One region of the Mycolicibacterium pulveris genome, then DNA from elsewhere that is predicted to be linked to it. Evidence: predicted binding sites of a transcription regulator. Region 1 holds the regulator's gene; each other region holds the start of a gene.
The links. The regulator LexA, encoded in region 1, represses DNA repair genes until DNA is damaged. The targets are predictions, from matches to a motif close to CGAACANNTGTTCG.
Positions count from the first base shown of each region.

Region 1 (10,660 bases):
CTGCGGCACGGCGAACGCGCCGACCGGCTGCGCTCGTACGCCAGTTAGCCATCCCCGGACAAGCCCGCCGATTACTTCGGCGGGCTTGTCTCATCTGGGGCCACGGCCCGCCGCGGCGGCAGCGTAAGACCACAGTTTCTCCAGCTAAGCCGGTAGACTCGCCGTGACGGAGGGTGCCATGAACGATCTTGTCGATACCACTGAGATGTACCTGCGGACGATCTACGACCTCGAGGAAGAGGGCGTCGTACCACTGCGCGCGCGCATCGCGGAGCGTCTTGAGCAAAGCGGCCCGACCGTGAGCCAGACGGTTTCGCGGATGGAACGCGACGGGTTGCTGCATGTCGCCGGTGATCGGCATCTGGAATTGACCGAAAAGGGCCGCCAGCTGGCCGTGGCCGTGATGCGCAAGCACCGGCTGGCCGAACGGCTGCTCGTCGACGTGATCGGCCTTCCGTGGGAAGAGGTGCACGCCGAGGCGTGTCGCTGGGAGCACGTGATGAGCGAGGACGTCGAGCGTCGCCTCGTGCAGGTTCTCAACAACCCGACCACCTCACCGTTCGGCAACCCCATTCCGGGTCTGTCCGAGCTCGGGGCCACCGGTTCGCGATTCGGTGCCGAGCAGGCCAACCTCGTCCGGCTCACCGAGCTTCCGGCCGGCATGCCCGTCGCCGTCGTCGTGCGGCAGCTGACCGAGCACGTCCAGGGCGACGCCGATCTGATCGGCCGGCTCAAAGACGCCGGCGTGGTGCCCAATGCCCGCGTCACCGTGCAGACCAGCGACAACGGTGGGGTCATGATCGTGATCCCGGGCCACGAACAGGTGGAGCTGCCCCATCAGATGGCGCACGCCGTGAAGGTCGAAAAGGTCTAGCCGGCACGCTGCCCGAACACACGCCTGGGCGGTAACCGCACACCCAGGCGGTCGGCCAGCCGAAACCCGGTTGCGGCCAGCTCGCGGATCTGCTCGGGGTGCAGACCCGACTGCAGCGCCGTGTCCAGCATCGCCGCCATCCGGTGGGTGCCGTCGCAGCGCAGCGCCGCCTCCAACGACACTCCCGCCAACGGCCCGTCGCCACGCACGTAGGCCGAGTAGGCCAACAGCACCAGCGCCTCGACCCGCCACGGCTCGGGAAGCCGTCGAGACAACTCGGCCCACAGCGACTCGGCCTGCCCGGCGTTCTCCCCCACCGCCAACGCGTACAGCGTGTCGCGCACGGTGTAATCGGTCAGCGCCCCGGCGAGCCGGGCCACGGTCGCATCAGACAGTTCATCCCCGCCTGCGACCTGCGCGGCGGCTTCGATCGCGGCCTCGACGTCACTTCGGGCTTCGGCGTCGGTACGGCCGCCGTCGTTGCAGATGGTCGCGGCCAGCGCCGCGGCGCGGGCGGGATCGCCCACCGCGATGACGTTCTGCAGTTCCGCCCGGCGCGCGTAGAGCCTGCGCCCGTCCAGCACGGCCGCGGCGGCCAGCGGCGAGGCCGACGGGTCCTCGATGACGCCCGCGCTGCCGCAACCGTCGACGCAGTGCCAGCGGCCACCGGCAGCGACCCGGTCGACCACGTGCGCGGCCAGCAGTTCGATGCCATGCCCGGCGAGCGCGCCGGCCAGCGTTTCGGTCAGCTCGCGGTACTCGTCGTTGCACAGGCGGCAGTTCGCCCCGGCCTCGTCGACCACCACCGCGATCGCCGAATCCGGCCGCGCCGTGGCGGCCACCTCGGCGACGTGTCCGACGGGCAGGTCATCTGCAAGATCGACGCGCATGACGCATCCCATCGTGCCGCGGTCCACGGTCACCAGGACGAGGGATTTCTCCGGCACGAAGCCGAGCACGGCGGGTAAGGCGGCGATCAGGACGCCGGGGCGGTTCAGGTGGAAATCGGGTGATTGCGATGTGGTCATATGTCCACCGTCGCCAGAAAACCGACGGGTTCCGCCGGTTCGGGGCGCGGCGGCGGTCCGGTTGGGGATGAATTCGCGGTTGGGGATGAACCAGCGACGGAACTACGCGCTGCGCCGCACCTTCAACACCGCGTCGTTGAACAACGTATGCAGCGACGCGGTGTCGGGATCCTCGGGGTCGCCCTGGTGCAGCCAGGTGGCGCTGACCCGGGTGTCGCCGATCTGGGCGGCGAAGGTCAGCGTCCGGCGCACCGGACCGGCCGACTGCGGCGTGACCGTCTGGTCGACGGCGAAGCTGTCGTCGGCGTCGACCGGCGGTTCGGGCAGCATCGTCACGGTCACCTCTGAGGTGACGCCGTGCTGCACGGTGGTGAACGACGCGCACCTGCGCAGCTGCTCGGCTCGTTCCCGCAGATCCGGCGCGGGCCGGGTGACCGCGACGATCAGGCTGCTGGCCGTCGCGCTGTCGATGCCCTCGGCGGCCACGCTTCGGTGCGACGCGGTCGGCGGGGGCGCGCAGTCGGACGGCGTGACCACCGATCCGGGCGCCACGCCGTCGATGTCGTTCAGCGCCCGATACACCGCGGTGCCCTCGAGCACCGCGGCCGGATACTGCGCGGGGAACCGTGCCGGTTCGATCAGCAGCGCGTCGATCGGAACCGCCGCGGAATCCGCGAGGCGCGCGGATCCGACGACCATCCGACTGCACCCCGTGAGCACCGTCGACGCCATGACCAGCGCACATCCGTACACCCACCACGTCCGCGTGTTGATCATCGCGGTCATCGTCTCATCGCCACGCTCGGGTGGCGGTCAGGCGCGCGCCGACGTGCGGCATCGAGGCCTGACGAGCCTGAAGAGATGGTGAATTCGCGCGAGTCACCGTGCAAGATCCGCGCGACCCGCGTACACCTTTTGCTATGAGTGCGCTGGGTTCAATGCTGGAGTACGACCTCGTCGTCATCGGTTCCGGTCCCGGCGGTCAAAAAGCCGCCATCGCCGCGGCAAAGCTGGGCAAGTCGGTCGCCGTCGTCGAACGCGGCCGGATGCTGGGCGGGGTTTGCGTCAACACCGGCACGATTCCGTCCAAGACCCTGCGCGAGGCCGTCATCTACCTCACCGGGTTGAGCCAGCGCGAGCTGTACGGAAGCAGCTACCGCGTCAAGGAGAAGATCACCCCCGCCGACCTGCTGGCCCGCACCACCCACGTGATCGGCAAGGAACAAGACGTCGTGCGTTCGCAGCTGATGCGCAACCGCATCGACCTGATCCAGGGCCACGGCCGCTTCCTCGACGCGCACACCGTGCTGGTCGAGGAGCCGACCCGCGGTGAACGCACCACGGTCAGCGGCGACTACATCGTCATCGCAACGGGCACCAAGCCCGCCCGCCCGACCGGCGTGGAGTTCGACGAGGAGCGGGTGCTGGACTCCGACGGCATCCTGGACCTGAAGTCGCTGCCGTCGACGATGGTGGTGGTCGGCGCCGGGGTGATCGGGCTGGAGTACGCGTCGATGTTCGCCGCGCTGGGCACCAAGGTCACCGTCGTCGAGAAGCGCGACAGCATGCTGGATTTCTGCGACCCCGAGATCGTCGAGGCGCTGAAGTTTCACCTGCGCGATCTCGCGGTGACGTTCCGGTTCGGCGAGGAGGTGACCGCGGTCGACGTCGGCTCCGCGGGCACGGTCACCACCTTGGCCAGCGGCAAGCAGATCCCGGCGGAGACGGTGATGTACTCCGCGGGCAGGCAGGGCCAGACCGATCACCTCGATTTGGGCAACGCCGGGCTGGAGACCGACGAGCGCGGCCGTATTCACGTCGACAGCAACTACCAGACCAAAGTGGACCACATCTACGCCGTCGGCGACGTGATCGGCTTCCCGGCGCTGGCCGCCACCTCGATGGACCAGGGCAGGCTGGCCGCGTGTCACGCGTTCGGCGAGCCCGCGAAGGGCATGACCGACCTGCAGCCGATCGGCATCTACTGCATTCCCGAGGTGTCCTACGTCGGTGCCACCGAGGTGGAACTGACCAGAAACGCCGTCCCCTACGAGGTGGGGGTGGCGCGCTACCGCGAATTGGCGCGCGGGCAGATCGCGGGCGACTCCTACGGCATGCTCAAACTGCTGGTCTCCACCGACGACCTCAAGCTGCTGGGAGTGCACATCTTCGGCACCAGCGCCACCGAGATGGTGCACATCGGCCAGGCGGTGATGGGCTGCGGCGGCACGGTGGAATACCTCGTGGACGCGGTGTTCAACTATCCGACGTTTTCGGAGGCCTACAAGGTCGCCGCGCTGGACGTGATGAACAAGTTGTGGGCGTTGAACCACTTCCGCGCCTGAATGGAAGGGCGCGCAACGGGAACGCAACGTGGCAGAAGTTAGTTGTCACGATAGGAAGCGTTAATGTCTTGGCACCGCGGTGAGGAGACGAGAGCATGACAGAGAGTCCAGGAAGTCCCGAACAGCAGTACCAGCCGGAGCCGACCGGCATGTACGAGCTGGAGTTCCCGGCGCCCAAGCTGTCCGCTGCGGACGGCCGTGGTCCGGTGATGATTCACGCCCTCGAGGGCTTTTCCGACGCCGGACACGCGATCCGGCTGGCCGCGCAGCACCTCAAGAACACCCTCGACACCGAGTTGGTGGCGTCGTTCGCGATCGACGAGCTGCTGGACTACCGCTCCCGCCGTCCGCTGATGACCTTCAAGACCGACCACTTCACCAGCTACGAGGACCCCGAGCTCAACCTCTACGCGCTGCACGACAGCGTCGGCACCCCGTTTCTGCTGCTCGCCGGGCTGGAGCCGGACCTGCGCTGGGAGCGGTTCGTCACCGCGGTGCGGCTGCTGGCCGAGCGGCTCGGGGTGCGCCGGGTGATCGGGCTGGGCACCATCCCGATGGCCGTCCCCCACACGCGGCCGATCACGCTCACCGCGCATTCCAGCGACAAGGAGCTGATCGCCGACCACCAGCCGTGGGTGGGCGAGGTGCACGTGCCCGCCAGCGTGTCGAACCTCCTGGAGTTCCGGATGGCCCAGCACGGTCACGAGGCGGTCGGGTTCACCGTGCACGTCCCGCACTACCTGGCGCAGACGGCCTATCCCCCGGCCGCCGAAGCGCTGCTGGCCGAGGTCGCACGGAGCGGCTCGCTGGAGATCCCGCTGGACGAGCTCGCCAAGGCGGGCGCCGAGGTGCTGACCAAGATCAACGAGCAAGTCGAGGGCAGCGCCGAGGTCGCGCAGGTGGTGACCGCGTTGGAGCGTCAGTACGACGCGTTCGTCGCGGCCCAGGAGAACCGGTCGCTGCTGGCACACGACGAAGACCTGCCCAGCGGCGACGAGCTCGGCGCCGAGTTCGAACGGTTCCTCGCCCAGCAGGCCGGCGACAAATCCAAGGATCCGTTCCGCGACGGCGACGACTTCCGATAGCGCCGTCGGCGGCGGCCAGCTAAGTTGTCGCAATGGCCGCTCGAAAGCCCAACCTGCGCTCGGTGCGGGAGCTGACGCCATCGCTGAAATACCGCACCATTCACGGATATCGGCGGGCATTTCGCGTCGCCGGATCGGGACCGGCGGTTCTGCTGATCCACGGCATCGGCGACAACTCCACCACGTGGAGCGCGGTGCAGCCCAAGCTGGCCCAACGGTTCACCGTCGTCGCTCCTGACCTGCTCGGGCACGGCAAGTCCGACAAGCCGCGCGCGGACTATTCGGTGGCGGCCTACGCCAACGGCATGCGCGACCTGCTCAGCGTGCTCGACATCGAGCGCGTGACCGTCATCGGACACTCACTCGGCGGCGGGGTCGCGATGCAGTTCGCCTACCAGTACCCCCAGCTCGTCGAGAGGCTGATCCTCGTGGCCGCCGGCGGGGTCACCAAGGACGTCAACGTGGCGCTGCGGTTCGCCTCCCTGCCGATGGCGGGCGAAGCGCTGGGGTTGCTTCGCCTGCCCCTGGTGCTGCCCACGATCCAGGCGGTGGGCCGGGCGGCTGGAGCGCTGTTCGGCTCGACCGGCCTGGGCCGCGACATCCCCAACATGCTGCGCATCCTGGCGGATCTGCCCGAGCCGACGGCGTCGTCGGCGTTCACCCGCACGCTGCGCGCGGTGGTCGACTGGCGCGGTCAGGTCGTCACCATGCTCGATCGCTGCTATCTGACCCAATCGATGCCAGTGCAATTGATTTGGGGCACAGACGACTCGGTGATTCCGGTGAGCCACGCCCTGCTCGCCCACGCCGCGATGCCCGGTTCGGTGTTGGAGATCTTCGAAGGGTCCAGCCATTTCCCGTTCCACGATGACCCCGACAGGTTCGTCGAGGCCGTCGAGAAGTTCATCGATTCCACCGAACCGTCGGCCTACGACCCCGCGTTCCTGCGCGGTCTGTTGCGGGCCGGTACCAGCGAGGGCACCATCTCCGGCCCGGCCGACACCCGGGTCGCGGTGCTCGACGCGATGGGCACCGACGAGCGCAGCGCCACCTGAGTCGGCGCCGCGCCGGCCCCGGGCGCGCACAAAGTAGCATCGGCGCATGGCCATCGACGTGACAGTGTTGCGCGTTTTCACCGACCAGGACGGCAAGCACGGAAACCCGCTCGGTGTCGTCGACGCCAGCACTGTGGACCCGGGCGATCGGCAACGGATCGCGACCCAATTGGGTTACAGCGAAACGGTGTTCGTCGATCGCCCGCAGCCGGGAACCAACACCGCACACGCCCGGATCTACACCCCTGCCGTCGAGTTGTCCTTTGCGGGGCATCCGACCGTCGGCGCCGCGTGGTGGCTGCGGGAGCAGGGCACGCCGGTGCACACGCTGCAGGTGCCGGCCGGCATCGTCCAGGTGGCCGACGAGGACGGGCTGACCTGTGTCAGCGCACGGTCGGAGTGGGCTCCGGAGTTCGCCATTCACGACCTCACCTCCGCCGAGGAGGTGCTCGCCGCCGACCCCGCCGACTACCCCGACGACGTCAACCACTACCTGTGGGCATGGATCGACCGGGAGAAGGGGGTGGTGCGGTCGCGGATGTTCGCGACCGATCTAGGCGTGCCAGAGGACGAGGCCACCGGGTCCGCCGCGGTGCGCATGACCGACTACCTCAGCCGCGACCTGACCATCGTGCAGGGCAAGGGTTCGGAGATCTTCACCCGGTGGAGCGCTGAGGGCTGGGTGCGCATATCCGGGCGCGTCGTCGACGACGGCGTCCGCCAGATCGACTGAAACCGTCAGCCGGCGGAGGGCTGCGGAGCCTTGCGAAGCGCGCGCAGCGCCTCGATCTCCCGCTCGAAGTCCTCCGCTGAACTGAACCCCCGGTAGACGGAGGCGAACCGCAGATACGCCACCTCGTCGAGTTCTCGCAGCGGGCCCAGGATGGCCAACCCGACGTCGTGGCTGGGCACCTCCGGTGACCCGGCCGCCCGCACGGTGTCCTCGACCTGCTGCGCGAGCAGGTTCAGCGCGTCATCGTCGACCTGTCGGCCCTGGCAGGCGCGCCGGACCCCGCTGATGACCTTTTCGCGGCTGAACGGCTCGGTGACGCCGCTGCGCTTGACCACCGCGAGCACGGCGGTCTCCACCGTGGTGAAGCGCCTGCCGCACTCCGGGCACGATCGGCGGCGCCGAATGGCCTGGCCTTCGTCGGTCTCGCGGGAATCGACCACACGCGAATCGGGATGACGACAGAACGGACAGTGCATCACCGCTCCTTCGCCACGCCAATACACGACTACCTGGGACGACTTTGAGGGTACCTGCGTCGTGCCCCGACAGCCCAGCATCGGGGTGATCTGGGCGTACCGCGTCGCGATATCGATGAACATCGGTGTGCTGCACGGCTTTTCCCCGGCCACGATGCCGTCAGCCGACCGGGGCGATGAGCGTCTGCCCGGCGTGCAGCGCGGCGGAGTCCAATTCGTTGAGTTCGCGGATCCGCTCCGCCACCGCCCCGACGGGCGCGTCGGGGGCGACCCGCTGGGCCACCTGGGTCAGCGTCTCCCCCGTGTGCACCTGGACCACGGCGAGCCGTTCCGGCACCGCGGCGGTGTTTCCGACCACGCCGCCGAACTGGGCGACCAGGCCCAGCCATACCGTGATGGCCGCCGCCACCAGGGAAAGAAGGACCGTGGTGGCCGGGGTGATCGGACGCCGCCGGTGCGGTGCCCGCGACATCACGACACCGGTGCCGCGGTATCTGATCCGCGCGCCGCCCGGACGTCGGGTCGCCGGCCCGCGCCGCGCACCGGACGGCCGGATCCCCGGCCTGACCACGGGTGACGCCTGAATCTTCGGGGTCTCGATGATCGTCATCTTCCTGCCTTCCGGTCCGCTTTTTCGCTCCTGTGTTCGAAGATAGTCGATCACATGTTCGATGAATAGAACGTGTGATCGAACTGTTGCAAAACACTATCGGGGCCCACCGACATCTCCCGGCGCCGGAACCGCCGCCGAGCCGAGCCGCGACACGCGTCGAACACATGTTTGATTAATCCCTGTCAGCGCGTTACATTCGGCGCCATGGATTCCAGCAGCGATTCCCCGGGCGGGACGGCAAGTACCGGCGGGCGCCGACACCCTGATACGGGTTTGACCGAGCGTCAGCGCACCATCCTCGAGGTCATCCGCGCATCGGTCACCAGCCGCGGGTACCCCCCGAGCATCCGGGAGATCGGTGATGCGGTCGGCTTGACGTCGACGTCCTCGGTGGCCCACCAGCTGCGCACGCTGGAGCGCAAGGGCTACCTGCGCCGCGACCCCAACCGGCCCAGGGCGGTCGACGTACGCGGAGTCGACGACAACGTGACGTCCCCGGTCACCGATGTGGCAGGGTCCGACGCGCTACCGGAGCCGACGTTCGTTCCGGTGCTGGGCCGGATCGCGGCGGGCGGACCCATTTTGGCCGAGGAGGCCGTCGAGGATGTGTTCCCGCTGCCGCGCGAGCTCGTCGGCGAGGGATCGCTGTTCCTGCTCAAGGTCGTCGGTGAGTCGATGGTGGACGCGGCGATCTGCGACGGGGACTGGGTGGTGGTTCGTCAGCAGAACGTCGCCGAAAACGGGGATATCGTCGCGGCGATGATCGACGGCGAAGCGACGGTCAAGACGTTCAAGCGGACCGGCGGTCAGGTGTGGTTGATGCCGCACAATCCGGCGTTCGATCCGATTCCCGGCAACGAGGCGGCCGTGCTCGGCAAGGTCGTCACCGTGATTCGCAAGGTTTGACCGGAACGCTGCGCTCGACCCTAGTCGGCGCGCACGAATCCGTTCGCGCGGGCGAATTCCTCGGTGGTGAACCAGATTTCGGCCTGCGCCTCCTCGTAGTGTGTGCTGCCGGGCACCCAGTACCGGCCGGACTTGGTGTCTGCCTTGATCGGATAGCCCTCCGGGGCCTCACCGGAGCTGTCGAGCGATAGCCGAAACGCCGGCTGCGCAGGCTCGGGTTCGTCGGGCTCGATGCGCGCGTGCCTGCCGGTGTCGGTCAACGCGCTGCGTTCGACCTCGGTGGCGGTGGGCACCCGGGTCGGCGCGGTGTCAACATCGTCGGGGTCTTCCTCGTCCAGCTCTGCCACCGGCTGTTCGTCCTGTTCGATGTCGGCCTCGCCCTCGGCTGCGGCGTCGATGTCATCGGCCGGCGGCGCTTCCCACGGGCTCGATACCGGCTCGGGACTGGTCGCTTGCTCGGTTGTCGAGGACAGCGGGCCGATTCCCTCACGCGCGTAACGGTCCCCGAACAGGGCCGCGTCGTAGTCGTCGCCGAACACCCCGGGCTCCGGGGCGCCCGGGCCGGCGCCGAACGCGGGCGCCGCGTTCTCCTCGGCGCCGATCCGGTCCTCGTCGTCGTAGCGGCCGTCCTCGTAGCGGCCATCCTCGTACCGGCCGTCGTCGTGAACGCCGCCGTCCTCGAACCCGTCATGGCCCGGTGCGCGGCCGCGGCGAGTGCGCATCGCCGCGAAGGCCACCAAGCCGATCAGGATCAGTGCGGGCACGATGGCGAGCAGCCACCACCAGCTCCACTGAAGACCCTTGCCGTCGTCACCGTCGGCGCCCTGCGCTCCAGGCGAGGCGGGCGCGTCCTGACCCGGCACCTCCAGGCCGGCCAGCTCCGAGGCCAGGTTGGCCGGGTCGGTCTTGAAGGTGTTCGCCGACCGGTCCCAGGAGATGACGCCGCCGCTGAACCGCTGGGTGACGACGTCGCCCTTCTCGGTCTGATCGGTCATGGGCGCCCCGAGCGGTCCCTCCGCGGCGTCGAGTTTGTCCCACGCCGCGTTCATCGCGCCGCGCACGATCACCGCGCCGTAGTCCGGCGTCCAGAAGATGACCGGCTTGTCCTCGGCGGCGAACGTGCTCATCCGGCTGTTGGTGATGCCGCCGTCCACCTCACCGGTGACCGGGAAGCCGAGATCGCCCTCGGGTCCCCCGACGCTCTCGTATTTGTCGAGCACCTGACCGGTGAGCACGTTGGCGCCGGTGTCCGGGGAGTAGAAGATCTTTCCGCCGGCGAAGTTCTGGCCGAGCCCGTCGGCCCCGATCGAGTACGGAGGGCCTTCCGCGGCGCCGAGCGGTCCCATCGTTCCGCCCGCCGCGCGCCTCGCCGCGTTGATGGCCGCGACCGGGTCATCGGGGACCTCCAGGCCCTGCAATTGGCCGGCCAGTTCCGGAGGCACGGTGGTGAACGTCTTGGTCTTCGTGTCGTAGGACAGCTCTCCGCCGGTGAAGCGCTGGCTGACGACGCTGCCCTGATACCGCTCGTCCTCGGCAGGCACCCCG
Region 1 covers NZ_AP022599.1:90,156-100,815, forward strand. Annotated here, with positions in the region: gene sigB (sigma-70 family RNA polymerase sigma factor SigB) at 1-48, shown strand, start outside; gene G6N28_RS00625 (iron-dependent transcriptional repressor DtxR) at 179-874, shown strand; gene G6N28_RS00630 (DUF4192 domain-containing protein) at 871-1,902, opposite strand; gene G6N28_RS00635 (hypothetical protein) at 2,005-2,679, opposite strand; gene sthA (Si-specific NAD(P)(+) transhydrogenase) at 2,841-4,247, shown strand; gene G6N28_RS00645 (proteasome assembly chaperone family protein) at 4,343-5,332, shown strand; gene G6N28_RS00650 (alpha/beta fold hydrolase) at 5,365-6,387, shown strand; gene G6N28_RS00655 (PhzF family protein) at 6,434-7,120, shown strand; gene nrdR (transcriptional regulator NrdR) at 7,126-7,596, opposite strand; gene G6N28_RS00665 (LysM peptidoglycan-binding domain-containing protein) at 7,757-8,206, opposite strand; gene lexA (transcriptional repressor LexA) at 8,414-9,115, shown strand; gene G6N28_RS00675 (LGFP repeat-containing protein) at 9,136-10,660, opposite strand, start outside.

Region 2 (10,660 bases), 880 kb from region 1:
GTGACTCCACCTGGAACACCCCGACCGAATCCGCGCGTTGCAGCATCTCGTACACCGCCTGTTCGGACAGATCCAGCCGGGCCAGGTCCACCTCGATGCCCTTGTGTTCGCGCACCAGGTCGATGCAGTAGTGCAGCGCCGAGAGCATACCCAGTCCGAGAAGGTCGAATTTCACCAAACCTATTGCCGCGCAGTCATCTTTGCCCCATTGCAGGACGCTGCGGTTCTCCATCCGCGCCCACTCGACCGGGCACACGTCGGCGATGGGCCGGTCACAGATCACCATGCCGCCGGAGTGAATACCCATGTGCCGCGGCAGGTTGTGGATCTGCATCGCCAAGTCGATCACCGGCTCCGGAATGCCCTCGACGTCGGGTGAATCGGCCAGCCCGTTCCACTGGCTGATCTGCTTGCTCCAGGCGTCCTGCTGCCCCTGGGAGAATCCCAGCGCACGCGCCATATCGCGCACCGCGCTGCGGCCGCGATAGGTGATGACGTTGGCCACCTGTGCGGCGTAGTCGCGGCCGTAGCGGTCGTAGACGTATTGGATTGCCTTCTCCCGCAGGTCCGATTCGATGTCGATATCGATGTCGGGCGGGCCGTCGCGCGCCGGGGACAGGAACCGTTCGAACAACAACTCGTTGGCGATGGGGTCGACGTTGGTGACTCCCAGCGCGTAGCAGACAGCCGAGTTGGCCGCCGAACCCCGTCCCTGGGCCAGGATGTTGTTCTTTCGGCAGAACTGGGTGATGTCGTGCACCACCAGGAAATAGCCGGGAAACTTCAGCTGTTCGATGGTTTTCAGTTCATGTTCGATCTGGGCGTACGCGCGCGGCGCCCGCTGCGGCGGGCCGTACCGGTTGCGCGCCCCCGCCATCACCAGATGCCGCAGCCAGCTGTCCTCGGTGTGCCCGGGCGGGACATCAAACGGTGGCAGCTGCGGGGCGATCAGCGCCAGTTCGAACGCGCACTGCTCGCCGAGTTCGGCCGCCGCGGTCACCACGTCAGGGCAGTGGGCGAACAGCCGGGTCATCTCCACCCCCGACCGCAGATGTGAACCGCCAAGCGGCGCAAGGTAACCGGCGACGTCGTCCATCGAGTGGCGGGCCCGGATCGCGCCCATCGCCATGGCCAGCCGGCCGCGTGACGGTTCGGCGAAGTGCGCACCGGTGGTGGCGACGACGCCGACACCGAAGCGCGGCGCCAGCTCGGCCAGCATCGCGTTGCGTTCGTCGTCGAGAGGGCTTCCGTGGTGGGTGAGTTCGACGCTGACCCGCCCGGCGCCGAACCGGTCCACCAGATCGGCAAGCGCCTCGGCGGCCGCCTCGGGACCACCCGTAGAAAGTGCCTGGCGCACATGTCCTTTGCGGCAACCGGTGAGGATGTGCCAGTGCCCGCCGGCCGCGTCGGTCAGCGCGTCGTAGTCGTAGCGCAGCTTGCCCTTCTCGCCACCGGCCAGGTGCGCCTTGGCGAGCTCACGGGACAGCCGCCGGTAGCCTTCCGGGCCGCGGGCCAGCACCAGCAGATGCGGACCCGGCGGATCGGGATCCTCGGTGCGGTCCCCTCCCCCGAGCGAGAGCTCGGCGCCGAACACCGTCGACATGTCCAGTTCCCTGGCGGCCTCCGCGAAGCGCACCACGCCGTAGAGCCCGTCGTGGTCGGTCAGCGCGATCGCGCGCAGATCCAGGCGGACGGCCTCCTCGACGAGTTCCTCCGGTGTGCTGGCGCCGTCGAGAAAGCTGTACGCCGAATGCGCGTGCAGCTCGGCATACGGCGTCGAGGAGCCGGACCGGTCGATGTCGACGGCCTGGTATGCCGCGCGCTTGCGGGACCAGGCGGGGCTGTCACCGCCGTCGCCGACCTGCTGCTGGTCAATGGGCCAGCCGGACCGGCGCGGCTTGCCGTTCAGCACCCGCTGCATTTCGGTCCAGCTCGGCGGCCCGGTGTGCCAACCCATCCGGCCAGTATATCGAACTGATGTTCGACTCAGCCGGCCATCAGCAGCGTCGCCGCTCCGGCCGCCACCAACCCCGCCGTCTGTCGCCGCGTGAGGCGCTCGTGCAGCACCAGGATGCCGAGCAGCACCGGGATCACCGGATACAGCGACGCCAGCGCTCCGCGACGGCCACGATCTGGTGCTGGGTCGCCAGAAAGTAGGAGATCAGGGCGGCCGCGGCCAGCGCTCCGGACGCCAACGCGAGGGCCAGCGGGCCCTTCGGTACGCGCAGCGCCTGCCGCCCGGCCACCACGAGCGCCACGACGAGCACGCCCAGCGCACCGACGCGCCCGGTGGCCACGGGCCAGAAGCCCGACGCCGGCGAAGCCTAGGCGAGCGCGAGATATTGCACGGCGATGCCCACGCCGGCCAGCAGCCCGTCGCCCGCGCCGCCGGAGTGCGCGCCCGCATCTACCTGCCTGCCGCTGGACACCCACCACAGTGCGGGCACCGCGACGGCGATTCCCGTCCACGCGAGCAGGGACGGGCGCTGGTCCCCGAGCACGACGCTGACCACGGCCGACAACGCGATACCGGTGACCGCGCTGGTCGGCACCACCACCGATATCGCGCCGTGGCTCATCCCGCGGAACAGAAAGACCATCCCGGCGGCGGTGCCGAAGCCCGACAGCGCTCCCCACCACAGATCGACCGCCGTCGGTGACGGCGCGATCACCACCAGGGCAGCGATACCCGCGACCACCAACCCCGCGAATTGACCGAGCAATGCGACGACGACATAGTAGGGCCCGCCGAGACGCCAAGCCGCGACGAAGTCCGAGGTGCCGTAGAACAGCGCCGACCCCAGCGCGAAGAGCCAGCCCGTCACCGCGGCGACTGTCTCAGGCTCGGCGCCGCCGACTTATGCATGCGTCATGCATACCCCGATCCCCCCGAATCACGGCAAATCCTCGACGCCGAACTGATCCCGCGGCACCACCACCATCGGCACATCCAGCACCCGCAGCATCTTGGCCGCCGTCGACCCCAGGAACAGCCGCTTGGGCGCGCTGAGCCGGCTCGACCCCACCATGATCAGATCGCCGGCCTGCCAGTCGAGCTTGCCCACCGCGTCCTCGATGGAACGCCCTTCCACGACCATCGATGTCACCGGAAAGCCCTCGGGCAGGCGGAGTTTCGCTGCCTCATGGGTATGTCGCGCATGTGCGAGCGCCCGCTCGCGAACGGCTTCGTCGTCGCCGCGCAACACCCCGAAGACCGGGTCGAGCGCCACCAGCGAAACCAACCGCAACGGAGTGCCTGCAGCGCGGCTGAACCGAACTGCGGTGTCCAGCAACAGATCTGCCCCTTCACGCTGACCGATCGCGCACGTCACCTCACGTACCCGCTCGGCGGACGAGTGCCGGGTGCCGCGCGGCGCGACGGCCACCGGCAGCGGAGCCGAGTGCAGCAGTTCGTTGACCACAGACCCCAGCGAGAAGCTCGCCGCCAGCCCGCCCCCCGAGCCGCCCACGACGATGAGCTCCGCCTCCACCCGCGCCGCCTCCCTGATCAGCGCATCGGCCGACGAATCGTCGAACGCGACCCGGCTGCGCACCACGACGTCGTCGGGCACCGTAGCGCGCGCCGCGGCGAGCCATTCCTCGGCCTGCTCGGTCAGGTGCTCGCGGTAACGGCCGACCGGTGCCACCGACGGCGGCACCCGATCGGCCGGCAGCACCAGGCACAGGTCGAGTTCACCGCCGAGCGTGCGGGCCAGCCGGACCCCGAGCGCCACCGCGTCCGCGCCACCGGGAGTGGCCAGGTATCCAACGACGATCCTCATCGAAACAACCACCGCCCTCTGGCAACGCGGAACGAAGACGCCTCCGCGATCATCCTGTCAATCGGCGGCCGGTGATATCGGTGGATCGACCCGAATGGGTCGAACGTGCACGAGCGTGTCAGTCGCTGTATTCGGCGGCGCCGTCCTCGAGCACCAACCGCGCATCCGAGCCGTCGGGGTTGGCCGCCTCGGTGCGAAACACCGCGTGACCCGGTTCGGTGCGCCAGATCGACGTCGTCAGCGTATCGCCGGGGAACACCGGCGAGGTGAACCTGGCGGCGATCGCGTTGACCTTCCTCGCGTCGTTGCCGCCGAGCTCGGCCACCAGCGCGCGCCCGGCCACACCGTAGGTGCACAGCCCGTGCAGGATCGGCTTGGGAAACCCGGCGAGCTCGCGCGCGAACCAGGGGTCGCTGTGCAGCGGGTTGCGGTCACCGGAGAGCCGATAGATCAGCGCCTGGTCCTCGCGTGTGGGCAGGGCGATCTTCGAATCCGGTTCGCGGTCAGGGATTTCCGGCGCCGGCGGGCGCTGACCTGGCTGTCCGCCGAAACCGCCTTCGCCGCGGATCACCGCCGTGGTCAACGTCTCGGCCACCACCTTGGAGGTGTCGGGATCGGTGCCGGTGGCCTTGAGCATGACGATGGCGTTCTTGCCCTCGCCCTTGTCCTGGATGTCGGCGACCTCGGCGACGACGCTGAGCTTGCCCGCAGGCGGCAGCGGCTCATGGAGCCGGATGGCCTGCGAACCGTGCAGCAGCATGGCGAAGTTGAACGATCCGAGCAGGGCCGCGGCCGCGAACGGCAGGCAGGCGATGACGGCATAGGTCGGCAGCACCTGCTGCTCGATGCCGTGGCTGTTCTCGGTCGTGAACTGCAGATCCGCGGTTCCCGCGCCGACACCCAGCGCATAGAGCAGCGTGTCGCGGTCGGTCCATTCGAACAATTGCGGGTCGGCCTTGGCGCCTATGGAGTTGGGGTCGAGGGGCATAGACGGACGATAGCGGTGCGGCACCGCGCGCATTGACGTTTCCCCCGGCAGGGGTGACGATGCTCGAATGACTTATGTCGTTACCGGCGGTACTGGGTTTATCGGTCGCCGCGTGGTGTCCCGGCTGTTGGCCCGCGACGACGAAACCCAGGTGTGGGTGCTGGTCCGCAGGGGGTCGTTGGCGCGGTTCGAGCGGCTCGCCGCGGACTGGGGTGATCGGGTCAAACCGCTGGTCGGCGACCTGACCGCACCGGCGCTCGGGCTCTCCGACCGCACGGTCGGCGAGCTGGGGGCCGTCGACCACATCGTGCACTGTGGCGCGATCTACGACATCACCGCGCCCGAGGCCGCCCAACGCGCCGCCAACGTGGAGGGCACCCGTGCGGTCATCGAGCTGGCGCTGCGGCTGGACGCCACGCTGCACCACGTGTCCTCGATCGCCGTCGCGGGCCGCCACCGCGGCGAGTTCACCGAGCAGGACTTCGACCTCGGCCAAGACCTGCCGACGCCGTATCACCAGACCAAGTTCGAGGCGGAGCTGTTGGTCCGCTCGGCGCCGGGGTTGCGGTTTCGGGTGTACCGGCCGGGTGTGGTGGTCGGTGATTCGCGCACCGGCGAGATGGACAAGGTCGACGGGCCCTACTACTTCTTCAGCGTGCTGGCCAAACTGGCCCGTCTGCCGTCGTTGACACCGGTGGTGCTGCCCGATGCCGGCCGCAACAACATCGTGCCGGTGGACTTCGTGCTCGACGCGTTGGTGACGCTGATGCACAGCGACGGCCGCGACGGTCAGACGTTTCATCTCACGGCCGCCAAAACCGTTGGCCTCAGGGGTATTTACCGCGCAGTCGCGAAAGAGGCCGGTTTACCGCCCCTGCGGGGATCGTTGCCGTCGGCGACGGCGACGCCGTTCCTGCGCGCCACCGGCCGGGCCAGGGTGTTGCGCAACATGGCGGTCACCCAGCTCGGTATTCCGGGCGAGATCCTCGACGTCGTCGACCTGATACCGACGTTCACCGCGAACCACACCGCAGAAGCGTTGCGCGGCACCGGGATCGCGCCGCCGGAGTTCGCGTCGTACGCACCGCGGCTGTGGCGCTACTGGGCCGAGCACCTCGATCCCGACCGCGCCCGCCGCGACGATCCCGCGGGGCCGCTGGTCGGCAGGCATGTCATCATCACGGGCGCCTCCAGCGGGATCGGCCGGGCGTCCGCGATCGCGGTTGCCGAACGAGGTGCGACGGTGTTCGCGTTGGCGCGCAACGCCGATGCGCTCGACGAGCTGGTGGCCGAGATCCGCGCCACGGGCGGGCAGGCGCACGCGTTCACGTGCGACGTCACCGATTCGACGTCGGTGGAGCACACGGTCAAAGACATCATCGGCCGGTTCGGCCACGTCGACTACCTGGTCAACAACGCGGGCCGGTCGATCCGGCGCTCGGTGCTCGCCTCCACCGACCGGCTGCACGACTACGAGCGGGTGATGGCCGTCAACTATTTCGGTGCGGTCCGAATGGTGTTGGCGCTGCTGCCGCATTGGCGTGAACGCCGGTTCGGTCACGTGGTGAACGTATCGAGCGCCGGTGTGCAGGCACGCAATCCGAAGTACAGCTCATATCTGCCGACCAAGGCCGCGCTGGATGCCTTCGCCGACGTGGTGGCCACCGAGACGCTCTCAGACCACATCACGTTCACCAACATCCACATGCCGCTGGTCCGCACGCCGATGATCGTGCCGTCGCACCGGCTGAACCCGGTGCCGGCGATCAGCCCGGAACACGCGGCGGCCATGGTGGTGCGGGGCCTGGTGGAAAAGCCGGCCCGGATCGACACCCCGCTGGGAACGCTCGCCGATTTCGGCAACTACCTGACCCCGAAGCTGTCGCGACGCCTCCTGCACCAGCTCTATCTCGGATATCCCGACTCCGCGGCGGCCCGCGGGCTGGCGCGCGGACGGTCGTCGACGCCGGCGCGGCACCCGAAGCGCCCGACGAACCCGCAGGCGTCGCTTCGGGTGCCCAAGCCGATCAAGCGCGCGGTGCGCCTGGTACCCGGTGTGCACTGGTAATCGCCCCGACCTATCGTTGGCGGTGTGAGCGCACTGCCGGTCTTCGTCGACGTGGACACCGGCGTCGACGACGCGATGGCACTGGTGTATCTGTTCGCGAGCGAGGAAGCCGAGGTTGTCGGCATCGCTTCGAGCGCGGGAAACGTTGCGGTCCAACAGGTTTGCCAGAACAATTTGGCGCTGCTGGATCTGTGCAGCGTCGACGTACCGGTGTCGAAAGGCTCCGCGAGCCCGCTCACCGCCCCGTTGCGCACCGCCGAGGACACCCACGGTCCCGAGGGCATGGGCTATGCGCAGCTACCCGCGACCGCTCGCGGGCTCACCGAGTACGACGCCGCGCAGGCTTGGGTGCGGGCGGCCCAGGAGCATCCGGGTGAGCTGATCGGGGTGGCCACCGGGCCGTTGACGAACCTGGCGCTGGCGCTGCGCAGTGAGCCGGCGCTGCCGCGGCTGTTGCGTCGGTTGGTGATCATGGGCGGAGCGTTCGACTACCGCGGCAACACCACCCCGGTGGCCGAGTGGAACATCAGCGTCGATCCCGAGGCCGCGGCCGAGGTGTTCGAAGCCTGGGGTTCCGGGACGGCTTCGGGTCTGCCGATCGTGTTGGGGCTGAACCTGACCGAAAACATCGCGATGATGCCGGAGTTGATGGGCCGGCTGGCTGCCGAAGCTGGGTCCTCCACGCGACCGATGAGCGCTCAGGACCCGCGCGGCACCAGATCCTCGGCGTCCAATCCGTTGATCGCGGTGCTCGAAGACGCGATGCGGTTCTACTTCGAATATCACTTCGCGCACAACGAGGGCTATCTCGCGCATCTGCATGACCCGCTGGCCGCCGCGGTGGCGCTCGACCCCGATCTGGTCGAATGTCGGCGTACCACGGTCGATGTCGAACTCACCGGCACGCTGACACGGGGAATGACGATCGCCGACTGGAGCAACCTGTGGGCCAGGGAGCCCAACGCGCTGGTCGGCGTCGACGTCGATCCGGCGGCGTTCTTCGACCGGTTCATCGCGCGCGTCGGCGCGTTCGCCAAGTCTTCTCTCGGCGAGCAGGCGTGAAAACCCCTAAAATGGTGCCCAATTGGGGGTTTTCACGTCTGCTCGCGAAAGAGCGCTACTCGTAGATGCCCTCGAGATACCAGCGCCGCTGCCGGTAACACAGCAGCAGGGCTAGCGCCGGGTCGGTGTCGAGCAGCACCTGCACACGCGCCGTCCGCCCCACCTTGGCCCGCTGGGGATCCCACCACCGTTCGTCGACGGGCCACGGCCCGGCCCACCAGGACAACGTCCCCCCTCTGCCCGCTCCGGTCAGCCGCGCCGGATCCGTGGAGAACAGCCCACGAGCGGTCACCCGCACCGGATTGCCGTCGGCGTCGACCAACTCGACCGGGTCGTCGAGCAGCACGGTCGGTGACGGTTCGGGCAGCTGACCTGGCCACGGCTGGCGGGGATCGGCCCGCGGCACCTGCTCGTCGCCCAGCGGTGTGAACGTGATGCGCTCGGCGGGCCCTCGACCGCCGGACAGCACGGGCATCTGCACCGCCTCGGGGCCGAGCAGCCCCTGGACCCGCACCAGCGCGCGATAGGCACTGTCGGTCATCTTCGCTGGGGGTCCCCACAGCGGCAGCTGCAACGCCTCGGCCGAAACCACCTCGACCGGGCGCAACCGGATCGTCGTGATGGGCGCGGTGGGCCGCTCGTCGGGGTGGCGTCTGTTCAGCCAGCCGTCGAGCTGCCAGCGCACCCGATCGGCGGTGGCGTCCTCGGTCAGCGGCTCCGCGCAGCGCCAAACCCGTTCGAGCTCTCCACCGTTGGCGGTGACGGCGTGGATGGCCAACCGGGTGCATCCCACCCCGGAGGACTCGAGGCTTCGATGCAGGCTGCTGGCCAGCGATCGCCCGGCGAACGCCGCGGCGTCCACCCGGTCGATGGGCGGGTCGCAGTTCATGACCGCGTCGAGTTCGACGGCGGGTTCTGCGCCAGAGGGCCCGCGGGCAGGCTCGCCGCACGCGAACCGGTGCGCCACCACGCCGTCGGCGCCGAACCGCGAGGCGACGTCGCTGCGCGACAGCGCCGCGAACTGCCCGATGCTGCGGATCCCCATGCGCCACAGCAGGTCTGCCAACTCCTGCCGTCCGGGGTCGGCCAGGCTCGGCTCGGCGGCCAGCTGCCTGATCGACAGGGGCGACAGGAACGCCGCGTCCTCCCCCGGCTCGACGATCCGGCCCGCCCGGGCGGCGAACACCGCGGTGGGCAGCTGATCGGCGATGCCGACCTGGCATTCGGCTCCGGCCGCGGCCACCGCGTCGATCAGTCGCTGCGCGGCGGCCTCTTCGGAACCGAAGTAGCGGGCCGCTCCGCGGATCGGCAGCACCAGCAGGCCGGGGCGCAGCACCTCGGCCCGCGGCACCAGGTCGTCCACCGCGGCCGTGACGGCCTCGAAGTGGCGGGCGTCGCGCGCCGGATCGGCGGTGACCACATGCAGTTCCGGGCAGCGCGCCTGCGACTCCCGCCGACGCAGTCCGCGCCGCACACCGGCCGAGCGGGCCGACGCCGAACACGCGACGACGCGGTTGGCCAACGTCACCGCGATCGGGGCCGTCGGCGGTAGGCCCGCCGCGGCGGCCGCGGCGACCGCGGGCCAGTCCATGCACCAGATGGCCAGAACGCGGGACTGCATCGCGCACTCACTGCGCGACCGTGGCCAGCCCGGCCCGGCCCATGGCCCGCATGGTCAGCCGCACCTTGCCGATGCGGCCGAACCCCGGGCGGGCGGGGCCGGCGATCTCATAGCCACAGACCCGGGCCTCCAGCCTGGCGGATGCGCCCTGCCAGTCGCCGTCGGTGACCAGCAGCGTGCAGCCCTTCTGCCGAGCCCGGGCCACCACCGCCCGCGCCCGGGTGGCCGGCACCGTGCGCCCGCCCAGACCGAGCACCACCAGGTCCATCCCGTCCATCAGGACCGCGGCCACCTCGACGGGGTCGGCTCCGGGTTCGGGGATGACGGCGATCCTGCTCAGATCGGCTCCCATCTCCACGGCCGCCAGAAGGCCGACATCGCGCTGCCCGACGATCGCGGCGTGCCCGCCGTCGGCCGTCACCGCCGCCACCAAGCTCAGCGGCAGCGACCGCGCCCCCGACACCACTGCCACCGTCCCGCGCGGCAACGGCTTCGACAGGAGCTCTGCATGGGTTTCGGGTACCGGCAGCAAAGATTCCGAGGTTGGCAACGGGTCCGCCGACGGCGCGGCGCCGCTGCGTCCGAGACCCGCCTTGCCGGAGACCGCCGCTATCTTGCGACGCAGGTGTTCTACCTGTTCAGCGCGGGTAAGCTGGCGCTGATCCAGGTCCATGGCCGCTGTCACAGCAGCACCTCCTGCATCATCTGATTCATCGGGTGTTCGAATGTATGTTCGATATCGTCAGTAAACACTTCCCCACCGACTGCGTCAAGCGCACTTTAAGAGCGCGAGCAGACGCTTACACCCCCGAAAAGTGGCGTTTTTGGGGGTTTTCGCGTCTGCTCGCGGAAAGGAGCTAAATCACTCCCACTCAATGGTGCCGGGCGGCTTGCTGGTGATGTCGAGCACCACGCGGTTGACCTCGGACACCTCGTTGGTGATGCGGGTGGAGATGCGTTCGAGCACCTCGTAGGGCACCCGGGTCCAGTCCGCGGTCATGGCGTCCTCGCTGGACACCGGACGCAACACGATCGGATGGCCATAGGTGCGGCCGTCGCCCTGCACCCCCACCGACCGGATGTCGGCCAGCAGCACCACCGGGCACTGCCAGATCTGGTGGTCCAGGCCGGCCGCGGTC
Region 2 covers NZ_AP022599.1:965,347-976,006, forward strand. Annotated here, with positions in the region: gene G6N28_RS04960 (error-prone DNA polymerase) at 1-1,957, opposite strand, end outside; gene G6N28_RS26955 (hypothetical protein) at 2,091-2,297, opposite strand; gene G6N28_RS26960 (DMT family transporter) at 2,325-2,825, opposite strand; gene G6N28_RS04970 (universal stress protein) at 2,895-3,782, opposite strand; gene G6N28_RS04975 (MaoC family dehydratase) at 3,901-4,770, opposite strand; gene G6N28_RS04980 (SDR family oxidoreductase) at 4,838-6,838, shown strand; gene G6N28_RS04985 (nucleoside hydrolase) at 6,863-7,900, shown strand; gene G6N28_RS04990 (DNA polymerase Y family protein) at 7,956-9,521, opposite strand; gene G6N28_RS04995 (DnaE2-dependent mutagenesis accessory factor ImuA') at 9,529-10,206, opposite strand; gene guaA (glutamine-hydrolyzing GMP synthase) at 10,384-10,660, opposite strand, start outside.
Region 2: the regulator LexA is predicted to act here: its motif matches at 1,971-1,984, upstream of G6N28_RS04960 (error-prone DNA polymerase).

Region 3 (10,660 bases), 700 kb from region 1:
ACGCGGCGCTCGACGGCGTCGGTGGGGCGACCGTCACCGCGTAGGTCCGCGCGCCACTTGTCTTTCATCCGGTCCAGAAGCGCGACTCGGCGGTCGCGGTCCTGCAGCCAGACGAACCGCACGGGACGGGTGTGATGGGGCGCGGGTGCGCTGAGCGCCTCGCCGACGGCGGCCTCGATCAGCTCGGCGGGCACGGGCGCGTCGCTGAACCGGCGCACCGACCTGCGCAGCAGTTGCGCCTGGGTGCGGCCCAGCGCGATCGCCTCCTCGGTGCCCAGCCAGAACAGGTCTTCGTCCCCCGGCCGCAGCAGGGTGCGTGCGGTGGAGCCGTCGTCGGGCAGCGCCAGGCCGCGCACCACCGCGACGGGGATGTCGGTGAGCTTGCCCTTCACCAGATCGGCTGCGGCGGCGATCTCGTCGGCCAGGGCGATCTCGGTGACGATCAGCTCGTTGCCGTGGCGGTCGTGTGCCCCGGCGTAGCCGTGCAGCACGGTGAGGCCCGCGGCGCCGATGGCGGCGTCGATCTGACCGGTGCGCCACGCGCGTCCCATGGTGTCGGTGACCACCACCCCGACAGTGACGCCGAGCCGGTCGCGCAGCCCGGTGCGCAATGCGGCCGCGCTGCCGTCGGGGTCGACCGGCAACAGCGCCAACTCCGTCGCTTCGACGTTGGAGCCGTCCACGCCCGCGGCCGCCTGGATCAGACCCAACGCGTTCTCGGTAATCAGGGTCTTGCCCTTGCGGGCCAGTACTCGAACGGCCTCGGCATCGATGAGTTTGCGCCGCAACGCATCACGTTCTTCGGGGTCAGACGGTGCGCTGACTACGCGGCCTTCGCACTTGGAGACGACCTTGCTGGTGACGACGACGATGTCGTTGTCGCGCAACCACGGCGCGGCGGCGGCGATCGCCGCGGCCAGGTCGTCGCCGGGGCGGAACTGCGGCAGCCCGGGCACGGGCAGCAGTTCGACGGCGGCTGCGGAGCCGTGCTCGGTCACGGTTTCACACCGGCCAGATCGAGGCCGGCACGCACCATTTCGGCCGTCGCCGCCGGATCTTTCATCAGCAGGGGCACCGCGCGCACCTCGACGCCGTCGATCTCGGCGTGATCATCTTCGTGTACCAGCCAGCCGTCGAGGATGCCGACTTTCGAACGCGCACCGTAGTATTGGCCGATCGCCTCGGACGTACTCTGCACCCCGATCACCGACAGGCATTCGTCAGCCATGCCGCGCAACGGTTTCCCGCCGATGACGGGGGAGTAGCCGATGACCCGTGCCGGCGTGGCGCGCAATGCGGCGCGGATACCGGGCACGGCGAGGATCGCACCGATGCTCACCACCGGGTTCGACGGCGCCAGCAGCACGACGTCGGCCGTTTCGATCGCCTCGGTGACGCCGGGGCCCGCGGCCGCCTGGTCGGCGCCGACGAACGCGAAGCTGTGCGTGGGCACCTTCGCGCGATAGCGCACCCACCACTCCTGGAAGTGGATCGCGCGCTTCTCGCCGTCGCTGGGATCGGTGATCACGACGTGGGTTTCGCTGCGGTCGTCGGTGACCGGCAGCAGCCTGGCACCGGGCGACCATCGCTGGCACAGCGCCTCGGAGACCTGTGACAGCGGGTAGCCCGCCCGCAGCATCTGGCTGCGCACCAGGTGGGTGGCCAGGTCGCGGTCGCCGAGCCCGAACCAGTCCGGCTGCACACCGTAGGCGGCGAGTTCCTCCTTGGCATGCCAGGTTTCGTTGCGATGGCCCCACCCGCGGTCCGGGTCGATACCGCCACCCAACGTGTACATGCAGGTGTCGAGGTCGGGACAGATCCGCAAACCGAACATCCATGCGTCGTCTCCGACGTTGACGACCGCGGTCAACTCGTTGGCAGTGTTGTCGCCGAATTGGCCAAGCCCGAGAAGATGCTGTACACCCAATAGGAACCGCGCTCCGCCGACGCCGCCGACCAGAACCGTGACCTTCACATCGACCGAGCGTAGGCCGTCGGGGCCGGGCCGGCTCGGGCAGGAGCACTGTCGCGGGTGGTGTGACAGACACGCCGATCAACGACTCGCCGATATTCGGTCACGGAATGGTATGAATTTCTGTTCTAACGCTTGACCGCAGCATCTAACGCGTGTGTAATCACACCAGTGTCATTTCGCGGTTGGCCCTGCCGGTTCCGGTGTCGCAGACCGAGATTCGATCAAATGTTCGAATGGAGATGGCCGACATCTCAACAGCGGGGTTCATTTCAGGGGATTCACGAGACCAGGTGAGGAGGCGGGAAGATGTCTTTTGAGCAAGGCGATTTCGATCGTGTGGTTCCGTTCGATGGTCGGCTTTTCGGCTCAGTAGGCAGCGCGCCGCACACCAATACCGGACCGGCACCGATCGAGACGCCTTCACGTCCTCAGTTGAGCCTGGTGCCCGATCCGATTGATGTTGCGCCGCCGTTGACTCCTGAGGACGACCTATGGCAGGAGCGCGCGCTGTGCGCTCAAACCGATCCCGAGGCGTTCTTCCCCGAGAAGGGTGGCTCGACGCGGGAGGCCAAGCGGATCTGCCAGGGCTGCGAGGTCAAGGACGCCTGCCTCGAGTACGCGCTGGCCAATGACGAACGCTTCGGCATCTGGGGCGGCTTGTCCGAGCGCGAGCGCCGCCGCCTGAAGCGCGGGATCATCTGACCGCGCGCGTTATTCGTCGTCGATCGTCGGGTCGATGACAGAAGGTTCGACCCCCAAATAGGTGGCCACCTGAGCCACCAGGATTTCATGGAGTAGATCACCGAGTTCGACCGTGTCCTTGGCGCGTCGCTCGATCGGCTTGCGAAACAGCACAATTCGCGCCCTCGTCGCGTTGCCCCGCACATCCACACCCGCTGGAATCAGCCTGGCCAGCGCGATCGGCCCGTCAGCGACCACTTCGGGCGGCCACTGCATGGTGTCCGGATCCTTCAGCGAGATCCGCGGTATCTCGTCGACGGCCACATCGAGCGCGGACAGCCGGTCATGCCAGCGCCGCTCGATCGGTTCGTAGGCTTCCAGCACCGCCATGTCGAATCGCTCGGCCCGGCTGCGCCAGCCCGGGACGGTGGGGGGAAGCAGCGGCCCGCGCATCTCTCGGCCGCGGCGTGCTCGCCGCGTTGCCCGTTCGGCCACGAACCCGATCGTAACGGTTGGGGATCGGCCGTCCGGGAACTGCGCGTGTCCGGCAGCCCGCCGGGGGGGTCCGCGATAGCCTTCCGTGCGTGAACGTTCCCCGTCGCTGCTGCCGGCCCGGGTGCCCTCACTATGCGGTCGCGACGCTGACCTTCGTCTACTCGGACTCGACGGCCGTGGTAGGCCCGTTGGCGACCGCACCCGAGCCCCACTCGTGGGACCTGTGCGTGGTGCACGCCGGGCGGATCACCGCGCCGCGCGGCTGGGAACTGGTTCGCCACGCCGGGCCGCTGCCGTCGCACCCGGACGAAGACGACCTGGTCGCGCTGGCCGAGGCGGTCCGTGAGGGACGCGACGTCGCACCGCCGATCAACGGCGTCGCCGCGAGTTTCTCCGACCCGAGTCCCGGCGCGCCCGGCGGCACGCTGGTCGCGCCGCCGCCGAAGCCAGGATCGAACGGACGTCGCCGGGGCCACCTGCGGGTGTTGCCCGACCCCACCGACTAGTCGTAGTAGCGGCCGTGCGGGCGCCGTCCGACGGCTAGGCTGGCGCCAGTAGTCCACGTCACAAGGAGTTCTTACTTGATGCGCTCCTCGCGCTCATCGCAGTCACGGCCCGCCGCGGCCGTTCAGCGCGTCATCAAGGCCTATGACGTTCGCGGCCTGGTCGGCGAGGAGCTCGACGACGGCTTCGTGGCCGACGTCGGCGGCGCGTTCGCCCGGCTGGTCCGTGACGGGGCGTCCCGCGTGGTGATCGGCCACGACATGCGGGCCAGCTCGCCGTCGCTGGCGGCCGCCTTCGCCGACGGGGTGATGGCGCAGGGCCTCGACGTCGTGCGCATCGGCCTGGCGTCGACCGACCAGCTCTATTTCGCGTCGGGTCTGCTGGACTGCCCGGGCGCCATGTTCACCGCCAGCCACAACCCGGCCGCCTACAACGGCATCAAGCTGTGCCGGGCCGGCGCCAAGCCCGTCGGCAGGGACACCGGGTTGTCGACCATCAGCGACGAGGTCATCGCGGGGGTGCCCGGCTATGACGGCGCACGCGGGACCAGCAGCGACCGCGACGTCCTCGACGAGTACGGCGAGTTCCTTCGGTCGTTGGTGAACCTGAGCGATCTGCGCCCGCTGAAGGTCGCCGTGGACGCCGGCAACGGGATGGCGGGGCACACCACGCCCGCGGTGCTCGGGCCGATACCGGCGATCAGGGTGGAACCGTTGTACTTCGAACTCGACGGCACCTTTCCCAACCACGAGGCCAACCCGCTGGATCCGGTCAATCTGCGGGATCTGCAGACGCACGTGGTCAAGACCGGCGCCGATATCGGGCTGGCCTTCGACGGCGACGCCGACCGGTGCTTCGTCGTCGACGAACTGGGCAACCCGGTGTCGCCGTCGGCGGTGACCGCGCTGGTCGCCGCGCGCGAACTGGGTAGGGAGATCGGGGCGACGGTGATCCACAACCTGATCACCTCGCGCGCGGTGCCCGAACTGGTCACCGAGCGCGGCGGCACGCCGGTGCGCTCGCGCGTCGGACACTCCTATATCAAGGCGCTGATGGCCGACACCGGCGCCATCTTCGGCGGCGAGCACTCCGCGCACTACTACTTCCGCGACTTCTGGGGCGCCGACTCCGGCATGCTCGCGGCACTGCACGTGCTGGCGGCGCTCGGTGAACAGCAGCGACCGCTGTCGGATCTGATGTCGGACTACCAGCGCTACGAGGCGTCCGGCGAGATCAACTTCACGGTCACCGACGCCGAGGCCTGTGTGGACGAGGTGCTCAGGGTGTTCGGCTCGCGGATCCAGTCGATCGACCATCTCGACGGCGTGACCGTCGATCTGGGCGAAGGGAACTGGTTCAACCTGCGCATGTCCAACACCGAGCCGCTGTTGCGGCTCAACGTCGAGGCCCGCACACCCGAGGAGATCGACAGCATCGTCGGACAGGTCTCCGAAACTGTCGACGCGCACATGTCCGAAAGGTCGGGGGCGGTGCCGTGAACGTGACGCGCGCGACCGTCGACCTCGACGACGTGGACGGGTTGCTGGCCGCCGACCGTGACGGTGTGCTGCGCGGAGCGTCGATGGCCGGTGCCCAGGTGCGGGCCACCGCCGCCGCGCTCGCCGAGGGCGAGCTGGACGCCCTGCGTGCCGACCAGCCGCCCCGGACGCTGATCTGGCTGGCCGATCGGGGCAACGGCCGGACCGCCGGGTCGCTGCTGGCCGCCGCCGTCGGCGCCTCGGTGGGAACTCCGATCGTCGTCGCGGCGGAGGTGCCGCCGTGGATCGGCGCCCTGGACGTGCTGGTGGTCGCCGGCGACGACCCCGGCGATCCGGTGCTGGTGTCGGCGGCGGCAACCGCGCTGCACCGTGGTGCCCGGGTCGTGGTGGTGGCGCCCGCCGAAGGCCCGTTGCGCGACGTCGCCGCGGGCCGCGCGGTCATGCTGGCGCCGCGGGTGTGGGTGCCCGACGAATTCAGCCTGACCCGGTATCTGGCCGCCGGGCTGGCGATTCTCAACGTCGTTTCGCCGGGTATGCAGGTGAACCTGGACGCACTGGCCGACGAACTGGACGCCGAGGCGTTCCGCAACAGCGCCGCGCACGAACTGTTCACCAACCCGGCCAAGACGCTGGCCCACCGGATGTCCGACCGCGAAGTGGTGTTGGCGGGGGACAACCCGGCGACGCTGACGTTGGCGCGGCACGGGGCATCGATCACGCTGCGCGTCGCGCACCGGGTGGTCGCCGCGGTCGGGCTGGCGGATGCGCTCGCCGCGCTGCGCGCGGGGTTCGGCGGACCACCCGGTGACGACCGGTTGTTCCACGACGAGCAGATCGACGGTCCGCTGCCCGAACGGGTCCGCACCTTCGTGCTGACCACCGACGCCGAACGCCAGGTGGTCCTGGCACGGGTAGGCGGGCTCGACGACGTCGACGTGCTCAACGCCGAGGATGTGCCGGACGGCGAGGCTGCCCCGACGATCGACGACGGACGCCCGGAACGGCAACTGGCGATGCTGGCCGTGCGGCTGGAGATGACAGCCGCTTATCTGAAACTGGTTCGAGGTTAAGCAAGTGCACTTGCTACGTGGAGCGGTGCGAACCTATGCGTGGGGTTCGCGGACCGCGATTGCCGATTTCACCGGAAGACCAAGCCCTACAATGCATCCCGAAGCGGAGCTGTGGTTCGGCGCGCATCCGGGCGATCCGGCGTGGCTGCAGACCGACGACGGGGAGCAGTCGCTGCTGGACACGGTGCGCGAAGACCCGGAGGGGCAATTGGGCGCCGCGGTGTGCAGCCGCTTCGGCGACGCCCTGCCGTTTCTGGTCAAGGTGCTCGCGGCCGACGAGCCGCTGTCGCTGCAGGCGCATCCGAGCGCCGAACAGGCGGTGGAGGGGTTCAACCGCGAGGAGCGGGCGGGCATCCCGATCTCGGCACCCAACCGCAATTACCGCGATCCCAGCCACAAGCCCGAAATACTCGTCGCCCTAGGCCAATTCGAGGCCCTGGCCGGATTTCGTCCGGCCGCACGCACTGTCGAGCTGATGCGCGCGCTGACCGTCAGCGACCTGGACCCGTTCATCAACCTGCTCGACGCCCAATCCGATGCCGACGGGCTGCGCGCCTTGTTCACCACCTGGATCACCGCACCTCAGCCGGACATCGACGTGCTGGTGCCCGCGGTGCTCGAGGGCGCCATCAATTATGTGCGTTCGGGGAAGGGAAAGTTCGCCGCCGAGGCCAAGACCCTTCTCGAGCTCGGCGAGCGGTATCCCGGCGACGCGGGGGTGCTGGCCTCGCTGCTGTTGAACCGGATCAGCCTCGCGCCGGGCGAGGCCATCTACCTGCCCGCGGGCAACCTGCACGCCTACCTGGAGGGCGTGGGTGTCGAGCTGATGGCCAACTCCGACAACGTGCTGCGCGGTGGTCTGACCCCCAAGCACGTCGACGTGCCCGAGCTGCTGCGGGTACTCGACTTCACGCCGGCTGCCGACATGGTCATTCGACCCGAAATAGCCTCGGACGGAATGGAATTGGTGTACAACACGCCTGCACCGGAGTTCGCGGTGTCGGTGCTGTGCATCGACGGGGACCAACTCGGCCACGAGATCGACGCGCCGACCCGCCACGACGGCCCGCAGATCCTGCTGTGCACCCAGGGCTCCACGGTGGTGCATGCCAAGTCGAACAAGGTGACGCTCGAGCGCGGTTCGGCCGCGTGGGTGTCGGCCGACGACGGGCCGATCCGGTTGGTTGCCTCAGAGCCGACGAAGCTGTTCCGGTCGACGGTGGGTATCTGACGCGATCAGTGCGCGTCCTTGCGGCCGAACGGCAGCACGTGCACGATCCCGACCACCACGGAGCCGACCGCAAGCCCGATCGCCGCCGACGCCGCGGTATTGAGCAGCCAGCCCAACAGCGCCCCTACCCCTTGCACCGCGGAATGAACGAATTCCTCGGCGTGGTGCACCAGCCCGTACGGGGCATGCCAGCCGACCTCGTCGCTGCCGATCAGCAGGATGTGCCCGCCCACCCACAGCATTGCCACCGTGCCGATCACCGACAGCGCGGTGAGCAGTCTGGGCATGCCGATGACCAGGCCGCGACCGACCTTCTGCGCGACCGCCGAAGACCGCTGGGCCAGGGTCAGCCCCACGTCGTCCATCTTCACGATCGCCGCCACCACGCCGTACACCGCGGCGGTGATGACGATCGCGACCACCACGAGGATGATCAGCCGGGACCAGAACCGCTCGCTGGCAACCTCGTTCAGCGCGATCACCATGATCTCCGCGGACAGGATGAAGTCCGTGCGGATCGCGCCCGCGGTCAACTGCTTCTCAGCATCGGGGCCGGCCGTCGCCGTCGGCGCGGCATGAGACTCGTGACCCAACATCCTGCCCCAGACCTTCTCCGCGCCCTCGAAGCACAGGTAGGTCGCGCCGAGCATCAGCAGCGGCGTCAACAGCCACGGCAGGAACTCGCTGAGCACCAGCGCCGCGGGCAGGATGAACAACAGCTTGTTGCGCAGCGACCCGATCGCGATCCGCTTGATCATCGGCAACTCGCGCTCGGCGGCGATGCCGTGCACGTACTGGGGGGTCACCGCCGTGTCGTCGACCACGACGCCGGCCGCCTTGGCCGTCGCGCGTCCGGCCGCCGCGCCGATGTCATCGACGGATGCGGCTGCCATCCGGGCCAGTACAGCGACGTCGTCGAGCAGCCCGAACAGGCCCGCGCTCATCCTGGTTCCCTCATCGTTTCGAAGGTTACCGGGCGTTTGGCCGCGCGCCGCTCGGCCAGCCACAGCCGCATGTTCTGCCGGATCGCCCGGCCGACGAGGCGCGGTGGCGGCACCATGTAGAGGCTGTCGAGCAGGCTGAACCGACGCAGGAACCATTCGGCCAGAACGGGATCCGATTCCGCTGCGCCGAGAAATTGATCGAACAGCGCGCCCACCGGCTTGTACCACCACGGTGTCGGGCCGGTAGCCCGGTGCATGATCAGGTCGCCGATCGCGTTCATCGTCCACACCGGAAACGTCGTCTTCGCCGTGGCGCGGACGCACTGCATGGCCACGTCGGCACCGGGGCTCGTCAGCGCCCGCCGCAGGTGGCCGGCCTGCAGCGACGTCATCGACATGCCCTGACCGAACGTCGGATTGAAGCTCACCACGGCGTCGCCGAACGGCAGAATGCCGCGGGGAAGGCGGTCGAGCTTGTCGTAGCGGCGCCACCGGCTGGCGGGGAACTTGTGGTGGGCCACCTCGTCGACCGGGGTGCCCTGGCGCAGCGCGGACGCCACATGTGCGGGCAGGATCTCGTCGGCCAGCCCACACATCTGCGCGAAGGTCTGCGGCGGCGGTACCTTCCCGACGCCGAATGTGGTGATGTTCCAGATGCCGTCCTCGTAGAACAGCATGCCGATTCCGCGGGGCTGCGCCCGCGATGCGCCCGCCACCACAACCTTCTCGGTGAGCAGGCCGTCGGGGACCCGCACCCGCTGGCTGGCGTAGGAGATCCCGACGAACACGACGTCCTCGCGGGGACGCTCGTACCCCCACTTCTGCAGCCACACCGGAAGCCGGGTGCCGCGGCCCGTCGCGTCGACAACCAGGTCGGCGGGCAGCACGGCGCCGGACTCCAGCTGCACCCCGGTCACCCGCTCGCGCGTTGTTTCGAAACGCGGCTCGGAGACCGCGGCTTCGATGATGTCGACGTTGTCCAGAGCCAGCACGCGCTTGCGGAGCTGCCATTCCAGATGCGGGCGGCTGGGCACGTAGGCGGTGAACTCGCTCTGCAGCCGGTGGGCCGTGCCGAGGACGTGACCGGCGGCGCCGAAGTGTATGCAGTCGGGCCGGTTCTGCAGGATCGGCACACCGTTGGCGACCATGTCTTGGAGTAGCCCGGGAAAGTGGGTTTCGAACTCCTGGGCGCCCCGGGCCATCAGCATGTGCACGTGCCTGCCCTGCGGGACGGCCGCGCGGTTGACGGGGTTCTCGGGCAGCTCGTCGCGCTCACACAGCGTCACCCGGGCATAGAAGTCCGAGAGCACCCGCGCGGCGCACAGGCCGCCGATGCTGGCCCCGATGACCACTGCGTGTTCGGCAGTCTCGCCCATTGGCGAAAGGCTACTCGCTACATTGCGGTCAGCGGATCAGGAAGGAATGCCTATGACGCGGCGGACCAAGTCGGTGGAACAGTCCATCGCCGACACCGACGAACCGGGAAAGCGGCTCCGCAAGGACCTCAACTGGTGGGACCTGACGGTCTTCGGTGTCTCGGTGGTGATCGGCGCAGGCATCTTCACGATCACCGCGTCGACAGCGGGAAACCTGACGGGCCCGGCGATTTCGGTGTCCTTCGTGATCGCGGCGATCACCTGCGGGCTGGCCGCGCTGTGCTACGCCGAGTTCGCGTCGACGGTGCCGGTGGCGGGCAGCGCCTACACGTTCTCGTATGCGACCTTCGGCGAGTTCGTCGCATGGATCATCGGCTGGGATCTGATCCTCGAGTTCGCGGTCGCGGCGGCCGTGGTCGCCAAGGGCTGGTCGAGCTATCTCGGCACGGTGTTCGGCTTCAGCGGCGGCAACATGAATCTGCTTGGTCTGCAACTTGATTGGGGTGCGCTGCTGATCATCGCGTTCGTCACCGCGATCCTGGTGTACGGCACCAAGCTCTCGGCGGGGGTGAGCCTGGCGATCACCGCGATCAAGGTCGGGGTGGTGTTGCTGGTGGTGGCCGTCGGGGCGTTCTACATCAAGGTGGAGAACTACTCGCCGTTCCTGCCGCCCGCGGAACCCGGCCACGGCGGCACCGGCGCCGAGCAGTCGTTGTTCTCGCTGCTGACCGGCGCGGAGGGCAGCAGCTACGGGTGGTACGGACTGCTGGCCGGCGCGTCGATCGTGTTCTTCGCGTTCATCGGGTTCGACATCATCGCGACCACCGCGGAGGAGACCAAGTACCCGCAGCGCGACGTCTCGCGCGGCATCCTGGCCTCGCTGGC
Region 3 covers NZ_AP022599.1:785,453-796,112, reverse strand. Annotated here, with positions in the region: gene G6N28_RS04130 (coenzyme F420-0:L-glutamate ligase) at 1-998, opposite strand, end outside; gene cofD (2-phospho-L-lactate transferase) at 995-1,975, opposite strand; gene G6N28_RS04120 (WhiB family transcriptional regulator) at 2,282-2,677, shown strand; gene G6N28_RS04115 (metallopeptidase family protein) at 2,687-3,109, opposite strand; gene G6N28_RS04110 (DUF3499 domain-containing protein) at 3,241-3,657, shown strand; gene G6N28_RS04105 (phosphomannomutase/phosphoglucomutase) at 3,736-5,154, shown strand; gene G6N28_RS04100 (TobH protein) at 5,151-6,224, shown strand; gene manA (mannose-6-phosphate isomerase, class I) at 6,229-7,455, shown strand; gene G6N28_RS04090 (DUF808 domain-containing protein) at 7,461-8,399, opposite strand; gene G6N28_RS04085 (FAD-dependent oxidoreductase) at 8,396-9,775, opposite strand; gene G6N28_RS04080 (amino acid permease) at 9,828-10,660, shown strand, end outside.
Region 3: the regulator LexA is predicted to act here: its motif matches at 2,194-2,207, upstream of cofD (2-phospho-L-lactate transferase).